Amycolatopsis sp. NBC_01480: one gene and its partner. The protein of the gene in region 2 interacts with the protein of the main gene of each other region in a pairwise test. Links are inferred from orthologs where the notes say so. Each region holds a gene or a part of one and is shown on either strand. Other genes may lie near its edges. The genes, in order: OG371_RS07590 and OG371_RS31775.

Region 1 (6,952 bases), 5.0 Mb from region 2 along the record:
GCGACGAATCCCGCGCCGGGGGCATGCACCCGCGCACCCTCGAAGTGCTGGACCAGCGCGGAATGCTGGCGCCGTTCCAAGCCCAGGGGCGCCCGGTCCAGGCCGGGCACTTTTCCGGCCTGCCGCTGGACTTCAGCCGCTTCGACACGCGTTACCCGTACACGCTGGTGCTGCTCCAGTCGAAGGTCGAGCGGCTGCTCGAAGCGCGCCTGGCCGAGCTGGGCGGGCAGGCGCGGTGGTCGTCCGAGATCACCGGCCTGGACCAGGACGAACACGGCGTCACCGTGCAGATCAACGGCGGGGAGCCGATTCGCGCCGATTGCCTGGTCGGCTGCGACGGTGGCCGCAGCGCGGTGCGCAAGCTCGCCGGCATCGGCTTCGACGGCACCGCGGCGACCATGACCTCCCTGCTCGGCGACGTCGAGCTGACCGAGCCGCCGGCCGGGTCGTTCATCCAGGAACGCGCCGAGCTGGGCAGTTTCTCGGTGCTCGGGTTCGAGCCCGGCTGGTACCGGGTGATCGTCTCCGAGTACGACCGCGTCCTGGATCGGCAGGCCGAGGTCGGTTTCGAAGACGTGCGGTCAGCCATGGTCCGTGTGGCCGGCACCGACTTCGGCATGCACAGCCCGCGCTGGGTCTCCCACTTCGGCGACGCGGCCCGGCTCGCCGACCGGTACCGGAGCGGCCGCGTCCTGCTCGCCGGGGACGCCGCGCACATCCACCTCCCGGCCGGCGGGCAGGGGCTGAACACCGGGGTGCAGGACGCGGTCAACCTCGGCTGGAAGCTCGCCCTCGTGCTCGCCGGCAGCGCGCCGGAAACCCTGCTGGACAGCTACGAAACCGAACGCCGCCCGGTCGCGGACCGGGTCGTGCGCAACACCCGCGCGCAAACGGTGCTCGGCCGGCCGGGCCCGCGCGTGGAGGCCTTGCGCGAGAGCGTCGCCGCGCTGATCGGGACCGAGGCCGGGAACGACGTCATCGGCACCATGCTCTCGGCCCTGGACCTCGAATACCCGATCGGCGACGAGCACCCGCTGCTCGGCGGGCGCGTGCCCGACCTCGACCTGAAAACCGCCGACGGCGCCGTCCGCCTCTACGAACTCCTGCACCGCGGCCGTCCGGTCCTGCTCGACTTCGGCGGCGGTTCCGGCGCCGGCCTCGAAGGCTGGACCGATCGCGTCGACCACGTCGAGGCCATCTGCCCCACCGAGCGCTGGGCGATTCCCGCGGTGGGCGAGATCCCGGCCTCGACGGCGCTCCTGGTCCGCCCCGACGGCTACGTCGCCTGGCTCCCGGAGTCCGCCGTCGAGCTGAGGACTGCGCTGGCCACCTGGTTCGGGCCCGCTCAGAGCCGTTCGAACGCCGGGGAGTAGCGGAACGGGCCGCGGACCGACGGGATGTACGCGGTGAGGGTGCGGGCCTGGAAGTGCGGGGCCCAGTCCGGTTCCGGCGGGGTGATGCCCAGCGTCGAGGCCAGGACGAAACCGAAGCGGGAGTAGTACTTCGGGTCGCCGAGCAGGACAACGGCGGCGAAGCCCAGCGCGTTGGCCGCGCCGAGCGTCGCGTGCACGAGAGCCGAGCCGGCGCCGCTGCGCTGGAACTCCGGGAGCACGCCCAGCGGGCCGAAGCCGACTGCGGCAGCGGTGTCGTCGGCGACGCGGGCCGAGCTGGAGCACGCGTGGCCGATCACCTCGCCGTCGCGCTCGGCGACGAGGGACAGGGCCGGGATCAGGTCGCCGTCGGCGCGCAGTTCGCCGACCAGCCGGGCTTCCGGGATCTCGGCGGTGCCCACGGGGTTGTGGTCGCGGAACGCGGCGGTGTGCACGGCGTGGATCGCCGCGGCGTCGGCCTCGGTGGCCTGGCGGATGAACATGGCCGGAAGTCTGCCTCGCGGCCGCTCTGGAACGGAAACCGTTTTTCGCGGTTACTGTCCTTTGTGGAGCACGGCGAGCAGAAAGCGGAAGGCCACCGCGGGGGATTCCCCACGGTGGCCTTCCGGGCTTGCCTGGCTCAAGCAGTGATCACTCGAACGCCTTCGCGATCAGCGCCTTCTGCTCGACCTCGTGCACCTTCGACGAGCCGGCCGACGGCGCGGCCATCGGGCGGCGCGAGACGACCTGCAGGCCCGAGAGCGCCTCCGGGAACTTCCGCGGCAGGTTCAGGCCGAAGAACGGCCAGGCGCCCTGGTTTTCCGGCTCCTCCTGGACCCACGCGACCTGCGTCGCGTTGGTGTAGCGCTCCAGCGCCGCGAGCAGCTTCTTCTTGGGCAGCGGGTAGTACTGCTCGATCCGGACGATCGCGACGTCGTCCGCCTCGCGCTTGGTGCGCTCGGCGACCAGCTCCCAGTACAGCTTGCCCGAGGTCAGCAGCACCTTGCGGACCTTGGCCGGGTCCGGCGTGACATCGTCGATGACCGACATGAAGCGGCTGGAGCCGGTGAAGTCCGCCACCGACGAGGTCGCGGCCTTGTTGCGCAGCATCGACTTCGGGGTGAAGACGACCAGCGGGCGCTGGATGCCGTCGAGCGCGTGCCGGCGCAGCAGGTGGAAGTAGTTCGCCGGGGTGGACGGCACCGCCACCGTCATCGAGCCCTCCGCGCACAGCGAGAGGAACCGCTCGATGCGGCCGGAGGTGTGGTCCGGGCCCTGGCCCTCGGCGCCGTGCGGCAGCAGCAGCACGACGTCCGAGCGCTGGCCCCACTTGGCCTCGCCGGAGGAGATGTACTCGTCGATCACGGTCTGCGCGCCGTTGACGAAGTCGCCGAACTGCGCCTCCCACATGACCAGCGCCTCGGAGTTCGCCACCGAGTAGCCGTACTCGAAGCCGACGGCCGCGTACTCCGACAGCGCCGAGTCGTAGATCATCACGCGGCCCTGGCCCTCGGCCAGGTGCTGCAGCGGCGAGTACTCCTGGCCGGTCTTGCGGTCGATGTACACCGAGTGCCGCTGGGTGAACGTGCCGCGTCGCGAGTCCTGGCCGGACAGCCGCACCAGGCGGCCCTCCAGTGCCAGGGAGCCGAACGCGAGCAGCTCGCCGAAGGCCCAGTCCGCGTCGCCCTCGCGCGACATCTTGTGGCGCCGCTCCATCACCGGCTTGACGCGCGGGTGCGGGGTGAAGCCCTGGGGGGTGTACAGGAACGCGTCGCCGATCTTCTCCACGACCTCGGTGGACACGGCGGTGGTCACCTTGGCCGGGATCTGCTGCTCGCCCTCGACCGACGGGCTGGCCTTCGCCGGGCGCTTCTCCAGCTCGCGCACCTCATTGAAGACGTGCTCCAGCTGGCTCGAGAAGTCGCGCAGCGCGGCCTCGGCCTCGTCCACGGAGATGTCCCCGCGGCCGATCAGCGACTCGGTGTAGGTCTTCCGCACCGAGCGCTTCGTGTCGATGATGTCGTACATCGCCGGCTGCGTCATCGAAGGGTCGTCGCCCTCGTTGTGGCCGCGGCGGCGGTAGCAGATCAGGTCGATCACGACGTCCTTGTGGAACGCCTGGCGGTACTCCACGGCCAGCTTGGCCACCCAGTGCGCGGCCTCGGGGTCGTCGCCGTTCACGTGGAAGATCGGCGAGCCGATCATCTTCGCGACGTCGGTGGCGTACTGCGACGAGCGGGAGTGCTCGGGCGCGGTGGTGAAGCCGACCTGGTTGTTGACGATCACGTGCACGGTGCCGCCGGTGCGGTAACCGCGCAGCAGCGCCAGGTTCAGCGTCTCCGCGACGACGCCCTGGCCCGCGAAGGCCGCGTCGCCGTGCATCAGCACCGGCAGCACGGTGTAGCCCTCGCCGCCCTTGTCGAGCAGGTCCTGCTTCGCGCGCACGATGCCCTCGAGCACCGGGTCGACGGTCTCCAGGTGCGACGGGTTCGCGGTCAGCGACACCTTCGTCTCACCGTCGCCGAACATGCGGAAGTACTTGCCCTCGGCGCCGAGGTGGTACTTCACGTCGCCGGAGCCGTGCGCCTGGCCCGGGTCGAGGTTGCCCTCGAACTCCTGGAAGATCTGCGAGATCGGCTTGCCGACGATGTTCGCCAGCACGTTCAGCCGGCCGCGGTGCGGCATGCCGATGACGACCTCGTCCAGCTCGTGCTCGGCGGCCTTGTCCAGCAGGGTGTCCAGCAGCGGGATCGCCGTCTCGCCGCCCTCGAGCGAGAACCGCTTCTGGCCGACGTACTTGGTCTGCAGGAAGGTCTCGAACGCCTCGGCGGCGTTGAGCTTCGAGAGCACGTACTTCTGCACCGCGGGGTCCGGCTTCTCGTGCGGGATCTCCACCCGCTCCTGGATCCAGCGCCGCTCCTCGGGGTCGAGGATGTGCGTGTACTCGATGCCGACGGTGCGGCAGTAGGAGTTGCGCAGCACGCCGAGGATGTCGCGCAGCTTCATCCGCTCCTGGCCGGAGAAGCCGCCGACCGGGAACTCGCGCTCGAGGTCCCACAGCGTGAGGCCGTGGCTCAGCACGTCGAGGTCGGCGTGGCTGCGCTGGCGGTAGTTCAGCGGGTCGGTGTCGGCCATCAGGTGCCCGCGCATGCGGAAGGCGTCGATCAGCTCGATCACGCGCGCGGTCTTGTCGACCGGGCCGTCCGGGATGTCGGCGACCCAGCGGATCGGCTCGTACGGCAGGCGCAGCGAGGTGAAGACGTCGTCGTAGAAGCCGTCTTCGCCGAGCAGCAGCTGGTGGATGCGCTTGAGGAACTCGCCCGACTCCGCGCCCTGGATGATGCGGTGGTCGTAGGTCGAGGTCAGCGTCATGATCTTGCTGATGCCGAGGTCGACCAGGGTCTTCTCGCTGGTGCCCTCGAACGCCGCCGGGTACTGCATGGCGCCGACGCCGATGATCGCGCCCTGGCCCGCCTGCAGCCGCGGCACCGAGTGGTTGGTGCCGATGCCGCCCGGGTTGGTCAGCGAGATGGTGGTGCCGGCGAAGTCGTCGGCGGTCAGCTTGTTGTTGCGGGCCTTCTTGACGATGTCCTCGTACGCCTGCCAGAACTGCAGGAACGTCATGTTCTCGGTGCCCTTCACCGAGGCCACGACGAGCGTGCGGGAGTTGTCCTTGCCCTTCATGTCGATGGCGAGCCCGAAGTTCACGTGCTCCGGCGTGATCGAGAACGGCTTGCCGTCGATCAGCTGGTAGTGCCGGTTCATGTTCGGGTAGTCCTTCAGCGCCCGCACCATGGCGTAGCCGATGAGGTGCGTGAAGGAGATCTTGCCGCCGCGCGTGCGCTTGAGGTGGTTGTTGATGACGATGCGGTTGTCCGCCATCAGCTTCGCCGGCACGGCGCGCACGCTGGTCGCGGTGGGCACGGACAGGGAAGCGTCCATGTTCTTCGCGATCGCGGCCGCGGCGCCGCGCAGCTGCTTCGACTCCGGCTCTTCCTTCGTGTCCTTCGCCGCCGGAGCGGCTTCCTTCGCGACGGGCTTGGCGGCCGGCTTCGCGGGAGCGGCGCTCTTCGCCGGCGCGGGTGCCGCCTTCGCCGGGGTGGAGGTCTGCTGCGCGGCCGAAGCCGCGTTCTGGACCGCCTTGGCCGAAGGCGCGCTGACGTGGCCGTTTCCGCTGCCCGCGGGCTGCTGCGTGTCGGCGGTCTGGCGGGCGGTGTCAGCCTTCGCCTGGGCCGTCTGCGTCGGCTTGAAATCCGCGAAGAAGTCGTGCCACGCGGCATCGACTGAGGATGGGTCCGCGAGGAACTGGTCGTACATTTCCTCGACCAGCCACTCATTGGGGCCGAACTGTGACGCAGGGCTGCTGCTGGACACGGCTTGGGCTCGCCTCTATCCGTCTCGATCTTGTCTGTGCTAATGCGCCTACCAGGCTAACCCCCTCCGTGACGGCCGTGTGATGGAACTGCCCTGTGTGAGGCGTGGCGCACTAAGGGATCGATCACTGACTCGATCAAGATCGACGCGTGGCGGGCCGTTCTGGTACTGGGCGGCGGGTGGTTGGCACGGTCTTTTCGGGCATCGTTGATGCCTGATTTGCCGGGCTGCCCGCGGCCGTTCACCCCGCTCGGCTGCACTGACCTGCTCAGACGCGGCCGCGTGCGCCGCGGCGGCCCGACGAGGTGGTGCAGCGCGATGTGGCTGGTGGAGTGTCCGTCGTTCTGGGACCAGGGGCTCATCCGCCCGCTGGTCGTGGAGGGCGGCAAGGTCGTCCTGATGTGCGATTCGTGCGCCGCCGTGTGGCACACCCCGGCGCACATCGAGGAGTTCGAACACGTCGAACCGTGCGAGCCGGACTGGTCCATCGGCGCGGGCGCGCACGTGCGCCCGGGGACGGTCCGCTGGGCGGAACCGGCGGACGTCTCGTCGGCGGGGTGGGGCTCACTGGCTTGGCGGGAACTGCCCTGAAGACCCGTCGCTAGGCTGGCCCTGGCTGAGCTGCTTTGCCCGGGCTCGCCTGGCTGAGGTGTTTGGCGGGCTTGCCTAGCGCGCGTCGACGGCCTTGGCCAGCTCGGTGGAGAGCGGGTAGGGCGGTTCGTCCGGCAGGAGGGCCAGTGCCTCGGGCAGCCGGTCGGCGGCGAGGTGGCCCCGGATCTCGCGCATGACCGGTGTGACGTCGGTGACCGCGGTGATCCACTCGTCCACGTAACGCCCGACGGCCTCGCCGCTCAACCCGATCTGGATCGAACGGTGCGGCAGTGGCCGGTGGTGGACGTCGCGCTCGGGGTCCCACTGGATGCGGACCGGGCTGGTCTGGACCGCTGTCTGCCAGGCCTCGCGGTCCGGGTGGACGTCGGCGTCGTAGTGGCTCAGCGCGGAGTGCGTGAGCGCCCACTCGAAGCCCTCGCGGGTGATGTCCAGCGCCAGCACACACTCCTGGCCGGGTTTGGCCGCCCAGCCGCAGCGGTACCCCATCCACCGGAACGACGGCTTGATCCACGTCATCCGCTCCCGCTTGAACGGCGCCACGAACGTGCCCGCTTTCAGGGCAGGCCCGGCGATCTCCGGCGCGTACGCCTGGTAGA
Region 2 (5,649 bases):
TCGGTCATCTGGGTGGTCATGCCGGCGTTGAGCTGGGCGGACTCGCGCTGCAGCCCGGCCATCCGGCGGCCGAGCCGGCGCGCGGGCAGCACGAACACCGGCAGCAGCACCAGCGCGACCACCGTGACCTGCCAGGACAGCGTCACCATCACCGCCAGCGAGAGCACCAGCTGGATCACGTTCGTGACCAATCCGGACAGTGTGGCGGTGAACGTCCGCTGCGCGCCGATCACGTCGTTGTTGAGCCGGCTGACCAGCGCGCCGGTGCGGGTCCGGGTGAAAAACGCGATCGGCAGCTTCTGCACGTGCTCGAAGACGGCCACCCGCAGGTCGAGGATGATGCCCTCGCCGATGCGCGCGGACTGCCACCGCTCGGCCAGGCCCAGCCCCGCGTCGGCGATGGCCAGCAGGGCGATCACCACGGCCAGCCAGATCACCACCGAGAGGTCGTGGCCGCCGACGATCGAGTCGACCACCTTGCCCGCCAGCACCGGCGTGGTCACCGCGAGCACGGCCGAGACGACCGTCAGCACCAGGAAGACCAGCAGCCGCACCCAGTGCGGCCGGGCGAAGCGGGCGACGCGCTTGACCGTGCCCTTGGTCAGCGCCCTCGGTGTGTCCGCCGAGCGCATCGCCGAGCTCATCAGCGCCCAGGTGTTGTCCATGAAGGTCCCCCATCCCACCGTCCGGGCCGGTGGTGCGGCCCGGCTAAAACTTCTACGTTACTTGAGCTTTTTCGCGGATATGAAGCGCACAACACCGGCAGACCCGAAGTTCTTCCCGATCCGGTGCGGACCGCGGCAAACGGGCGGCCGCTCACCCGCCGCGGGCCCTCGGTAACCTGACGCGACGGGGGCACGATACGCCGAGGCGAGGGGGACGCAGGGTGCAGCTGCTCATGGCACCGGGCCGCGCGCCCGAAGCCCGCGCGATCCGGCTGCTCGGCTGGGACCTGCTGTTCTACTTCGGCTGCTTCGTGTTCGCGTTCGCCAGCGCGTTCGCCTCGGAGTTCTACGGCTACCGGATCTGGGGCGCGTTCGCCAGCGCCGGCTACGGGCTAGCCGCCGCGCACAGCGCCTGGCTGCTGGTCTCCGCCCGAGCCGGCCGCGAGCCGCGGGGACGGCTGGGCTCGCGCTGGCTTGCCATCGCGTCCGTCGGGCTGTTGGCAATGATCATCCCGCTGGCGGTACTGGTGATTCGCCGGCTGACCGGAGTGGACTGGCTGGTCACCCCCGGATCCTGGGCGGCCCAGCCCGAGGTGTGGGTGATCGAGCGCAGCGCGCGCCTGCTGCTGCAGCACGGCACCCCGTACGTCGACGTGACCGCGCTCGGCCGTCCGCCGGAGGTCAACGACTACACGCCCTACGGCCCGGTGATGACCGTCTTCGGCCTGCCGCGCGCGCTTTTCGGCGGCAACCCGGTGACCAACGCGCTCACCGACGCCCGCTGGTACTTCGCGCTCGCCGTGTGCCTGTGCGTGATCGCCTCGCTACGAATGCTGAACTGGCCCAGGATTCCGGTTTTCGCGGCGCAGCTGGCGCTCGCCTGCCCGCTGACCGCGCTGACGTGGTCGGTCGCCGGGCCGGATCTGGCCATCGTGGGACTGCTGGTGCTCGCGTGCGCACTCGCCGCGACCGGCCGGGCCGGCTGGTCGGGACTGGTGCTGGCGCTGGTGATCAGCGCGAAACTCATCGTGGCACCGGCCGCGGCGGTGCTCGCGGTGTACTGCTACTACCGCGGGCGCGGCGAAAAGAGCTTGGGGCGCACGAAACTTCTCCGTTTCGTGACCACTTTGGTCACCACGACGGTGGTGCTGCACCTGCCGGTCTACCTGGCCGGTCCGAAGGCCTTCCTGGAACACGTGATCCGGTTCCCGCTCGGGATGGGCGTGGTGCACTCCCCCGCGGCGAGCCCGTTGCCGGGCCACCTGATCGCGGAAACCGGCCCCGTGGGCAACGTGGTTTCGCTGGTGCTGGTCGGCGCGGCAGCGGTGGCCATGCTGGTGTGGCTGGGGCGCCGGCCCCCCGCGACCGGATCCGCGGTGCTGGTGCGGATCGCCGTCGGTCTCGGCGCCTTGATCCTGCTCACCCCGGCAACCCGCTACGGCTACCTGGTCTATCCACTGGTGCTGCTCGGAGCCGCGCTCACGTTCCGAGCCGCCGAACCGGGACTGCGCCCCCCGCGCAGCAGCCCTGGTACCACTACTTCTTCTTGACCCGAGTCGCCCCGCCGCGCCCCCGCAGCTGGACTCCGGACTCCGAGAGGACCCGGTGGACGAACCCGTAGGACCGTCCCGTGGACTCCGCGAGGGCCCGGATGCTCGAGCCCTTCTCGTATTTCTTCTTCAGGTCAGCGGCCAGCTTGTCGCGCGTGTTGCCGGTGATCCGCGCGCCTTTCTTGAGATCAGCCACGTCGATCGCCTTCCCGCCGAGTGGTGTTCTGGGCCACATTGGGCCCCTGCCGGGGCAATGATCGAACACTGAGCGCCGGAATGCCAGACGACAGACGTAAAACAGTCGAAACTGCGATCACATTGGGCCATTTCAGTGCTTCGCGCCGGTTGGCAAGCACCCGAATGGCCGCATCTGGGTCACGCTAGCTGGACAAGTTCCAGATAATCCGCGGACCAATGGTCCTCGGTGCCGTCGGGCAGCAGGATGACGCGCTCGGGCTCGAGCGCCTCGACCGCGCCCGGGTCGTGGGTGACCAGCACGACCGCGCCCGCGAAGCTGCGCAGCGCGTCCAGGACCTGCGCGCGGCTGGCCGGGTCCAGGTTGTTCGTGGGCTCGTCGAGCAGCAGCACGTTGGCGGCGCTGGAGACCAGTCCGGCCAGCGCGAGGCGGGTCTTCTCGCCGCCGGAAAGGGTGCCGGCCGGCTGGTCGAGTTGTTCGCCGGTGAACAGGAACGAGCCGAGCAGGTTACGCAACTCCTGGGCACCGGTGTCCGGGGCCAGGTGTCGGATGTTTTCCCACACGCTCGCTTCATGGTCAAGCGTTTCGTGTTCCTGTGCGTAATAGCCCAAACGCATTCCGTGACCCGGGACCAAGGATCCGGTGTCCGGAGTTTCCATTCCGCCGAGCAACCGGAGCAATGTCGTCTTTCCGGCACCGTTCAATCCGAGTACGACGACCTTCGAACCCCGGTCCACGGCGAGGTCGACGCCGGTGAAGATCTCGAGCGAGCCGTAGGACTTCGACAGCCCCTCGGCCATCAGCGGCGTGCGGCCGCAGGGCGCCGGCTCCGGGAACTTGATCCGGGCGACCTTGTCGGCGTGCCGGGTCTCGTCCAGAGCGGACAGCATCTGCTCCGCGCGGCGCGCCATGTTCTTGGCCGCCACCGCCTTCGTCGCCTTCGCGCCGAGCTTCGCGGCCTGCTGCTGCAACGCGGACGCCTTCTTCTCGGCGTTCGCGCGCTCACGGCGGCGGCGCTTCTCGTCCGTGGCGCGCGCGTCGAGGTAGCGCTGCCAGCTCATGTTGTACAGGTCCAGCTCGCCGCGCGTCGCGTCGAGGAACCAGACCTTGTTGACCACGTCGCCGAGCAGCTCCACGTCGTGGCTGATCACCACGAGCCCGCCGTCGTGCTGCTTGAGGAAGCCGCGCAGCCAGGTGATCGAATCGGCGTCGAGGTGGTTGGTGGGCTCGTCGAGCAGCAGGATCGTCTCGGACTTGCCGCCCGCGCCCGCCTCGGCCGCGGCGAACAGGATGCGCGCCAGCTCCACGCGGCGGCGCTGGCCGCCGGACAGCGTGCTCAGCGTCTGCGCCAGCACGCGGTCGGCCAGGCCCAGGTTCGAGCAGATGCGCGCGGCCTCGCTCTCCGCGGCGTACCCGCCCAGGGACGCGAAGCGCTCCTCGAGCCGGCTGTAGCGGTTGATGGCCTTGTCGCGCTGGCGCTCGTCGACCAGCTCCGACATCGCCGTCTGCGCCTTCTCCATGTCGCGCAGCAGCGTGTCGAGCCCGCGCGCGGACAGCACGCGGTCCTTCGCCGTGACGGACAGGTCGCCCTCGCGCGGGTCCTGCGGCAGGTAGCCCAGCTCGCCGCTGCGACGGACGTCGCCGGCGTGCGGCTCGCCCTCGCCGGCGAGCACCTTCAGCGAGGTGGTCTTGCCGGCGCCGTTGCGGCCGACCAGGCCGATGCGGTCGCCGGGCTGGATGCGGACGGTGGCGCCGTTGAGCAGGATGCGCGAGCCGGCGCGCAGCTCTAGGCCAGTGGCCGTGATCAAGGGAAACTCCCGGATTCGGGGGTGGGCGTGGACAGCTTCGGGCACCGGCACCACCCGGTTTCGGCACGGGTGTCCGGTGCGGCCGCTACTCCAGCAGGATTTCCACGAGATCGAGTGTACGGGTCGCCGTCCACGGGTTTTGCGCCCCGTGGCCGGTCTCACTCCGGCTTCACCGGGCGTTCACCTCTCACGCAGCACCAGTTCCACGGAGATCGCCTGCTCCGCCGCGTCTTCGAGCACGGTTCGCCGCGGCTCGGCAATTTCAAGCACCCGGGGCTCCGCGCGGGCGAACAACGGCGCGAGCCGGCGATCCGCGCGCAGCCGGTCCAGCGCGTGCCGGTCGCCGCCGAGCACCACTGCGTCCACTTCGGACAGTCGGGGCACGAGGACTTCGAAGGCGTCCTGGGCGGCCGTGGCCAGCGCCGTGCGCGCCTGTCCCGCGCGACGGCGCGCGAACCGCTGCTGCGACCAGCCGCCGGTCGCGGACCGGCCGTGCACCAGGTGCCGGTCGGTGCGCGAGAGCACCACCACCCCGCCGCGGGCGAGGCCGAGGCTGTGCCCGCCCAGGCGCACCAGCAGCAGCGCGATCAGCCGCGGCACGAGCACGTGGGCCACGAACGGCTCTACGGCCAGCCCCTCGCGCTCCCCCGTCACGGCCAACGGTCCGAACGGGACAGTTGCGGTCGCCGTGACACCGTTGCCCGCCGTCACGCACACTTCACGGGCGCCGAGCACGGTCGTCCGGACGCCGTCGTTGCGCTCCGCGAAGCGCGTGAACCAGCCGTCCAGCCGGTCCGGTGCCACCTCGACGGCCCGCCCGCCACCCGCGACCTGACGTGCCTTCGCCATGGGGCAACCGTACGGCCATCCCGCCCTGCCGACCGCCGAACGCCGTCAAGGACTCCTTACCCGCGTCGAGCGCGGGTAAGGAGTCCTTGACGGCCCTTTCAGGATCAGGCGAGGGCGTTGACCGGGTGGACCGGTCCCGTGCTCACCGACTGGTGCACCCCGGCAGCCTGGCCCGGCGCCGGAGCGGCGCCGACGAAGCCGTTGACGTGCAGGGAAACGCTGCGGATCGAGCCGGTGTCACCGACCGCGTTGTCGACAGCCTTGAACGTCCACGTGCCGTCGGCCGTGCCGAGGCCGTTCAGTCCGGTCTGCGCGTTCACCGGCTTGTACGTGCCGGTGAACGGCGCGTCCACCGAGCTGACGGAGCTGAACAGCTTCGCCGCCGAATCGTCGAACACCACCTGGCACAGGTTGTTGGCGCTGCTGCCGGCGTGCTGGAACAGCGTCGCCGTCGCGCCCGAGGGCGAGACCAGCGTGCCGGCCAGATCGGCCACGTACGTGTGGTCGATGCCGACCGTCGTCGCGCCCTCGGCGGTGGTGCAGGTGGCGCCGTCGATCGAGACCGACACCTTCGACGCAGG

The links.
Region 1: the proteins of OG371_RS31775 (region 2) and OG371_RS07590 interact in binary tests that used the Escherichia coli proteins (3 or more experiments, as listed by UniProt). The link is inferred for Amycolatopsis sp. NBC_01480 from one-to-one orthologs.

The regions. Positions count from the first base shown.
Region 1 is NZ_CP109442.1:1,630,624-1,637,575, reverse strand. What follows is about bases 1,822-6,113. They hold OG371_RS07590 (multifunctional oxoglutarate decarboxylase/oxoglutarate dehydrogenase thiamine pyrophosphate-binding subunit/dihydrolipoyllysine-residue succinyltransferase subunit), read right to left. Parts: upstream 5,745-6,113; coding sequence 2,022-5,744; downstream 1,822-2,021. Other genes in these bases: OG371_RS07585 (hypothetical protein), read left to right, coding at 5,955-6,113; OG371_RS07595 (GNAT family N-acetyltransferase), read right to left, coding at 1,822-1,873. Outside these bases: OG371_RS07600 (FAD-dependent monooxygenase), read left to right, coding at 1-1,373; more of OG371_RS07595, read right to left, coding at 1,346-1,821; more of OG371_RS07585, read left to right, coding at 6,114-6,335; OG371_RS07580 (DUF4291 domain-containing protein), read right to left, coding at 6,411-6,952. UniProt on the Escherichia coli protein: E1 component of the 2-oxoglutarate dehydrogenase (OGDH) complex which catalyzes the decarboxylation of 2-oxoglutarate, the first step in the conversion of 2-oxoglutarate to succinyl-CoA and CO(2).
Region 2 is NZ_CP109442.1:6,644,339-6,649,987, reverse strand. Bases 1,906-4,894 are described here. They hold OG371_RS31775 (ABC-F family ATP-binding cassette domain-containing protein), read right to left. Parts: upstream 4,220-4,894; coding sequence 2,591-4,219; downstream 1,906-2,590. Other genes in these bases: OG371_RS31770 (acVLRF1 family peptidyl-tRNA hydrolase), read right to left, coding at 4,400-4,894; OG371_RS31780 (helix-turn-helix domain-containing protein), read right to left, coding at 2,202-2,411; OG371_RS31785 (glycosyltransferase 87 family protein), read left to right, coding at 1,906-2,215. Also shown: OG371_RS31790 (ABC transporter ATP-binding protein), read right to left, coding at 1-665; more of OG371_RS31785, read left to right, coding at 899-1,905; more of OG371_RS31770, read right to left, coding at 4,895-5,068; OG371_RS31765 (S8 family serine peptidase), read right to left, coding at 5,173-5,649. UniProt on the Escherichia coli protein: Genetic data indicate it may be involved in ribosome assembly or function.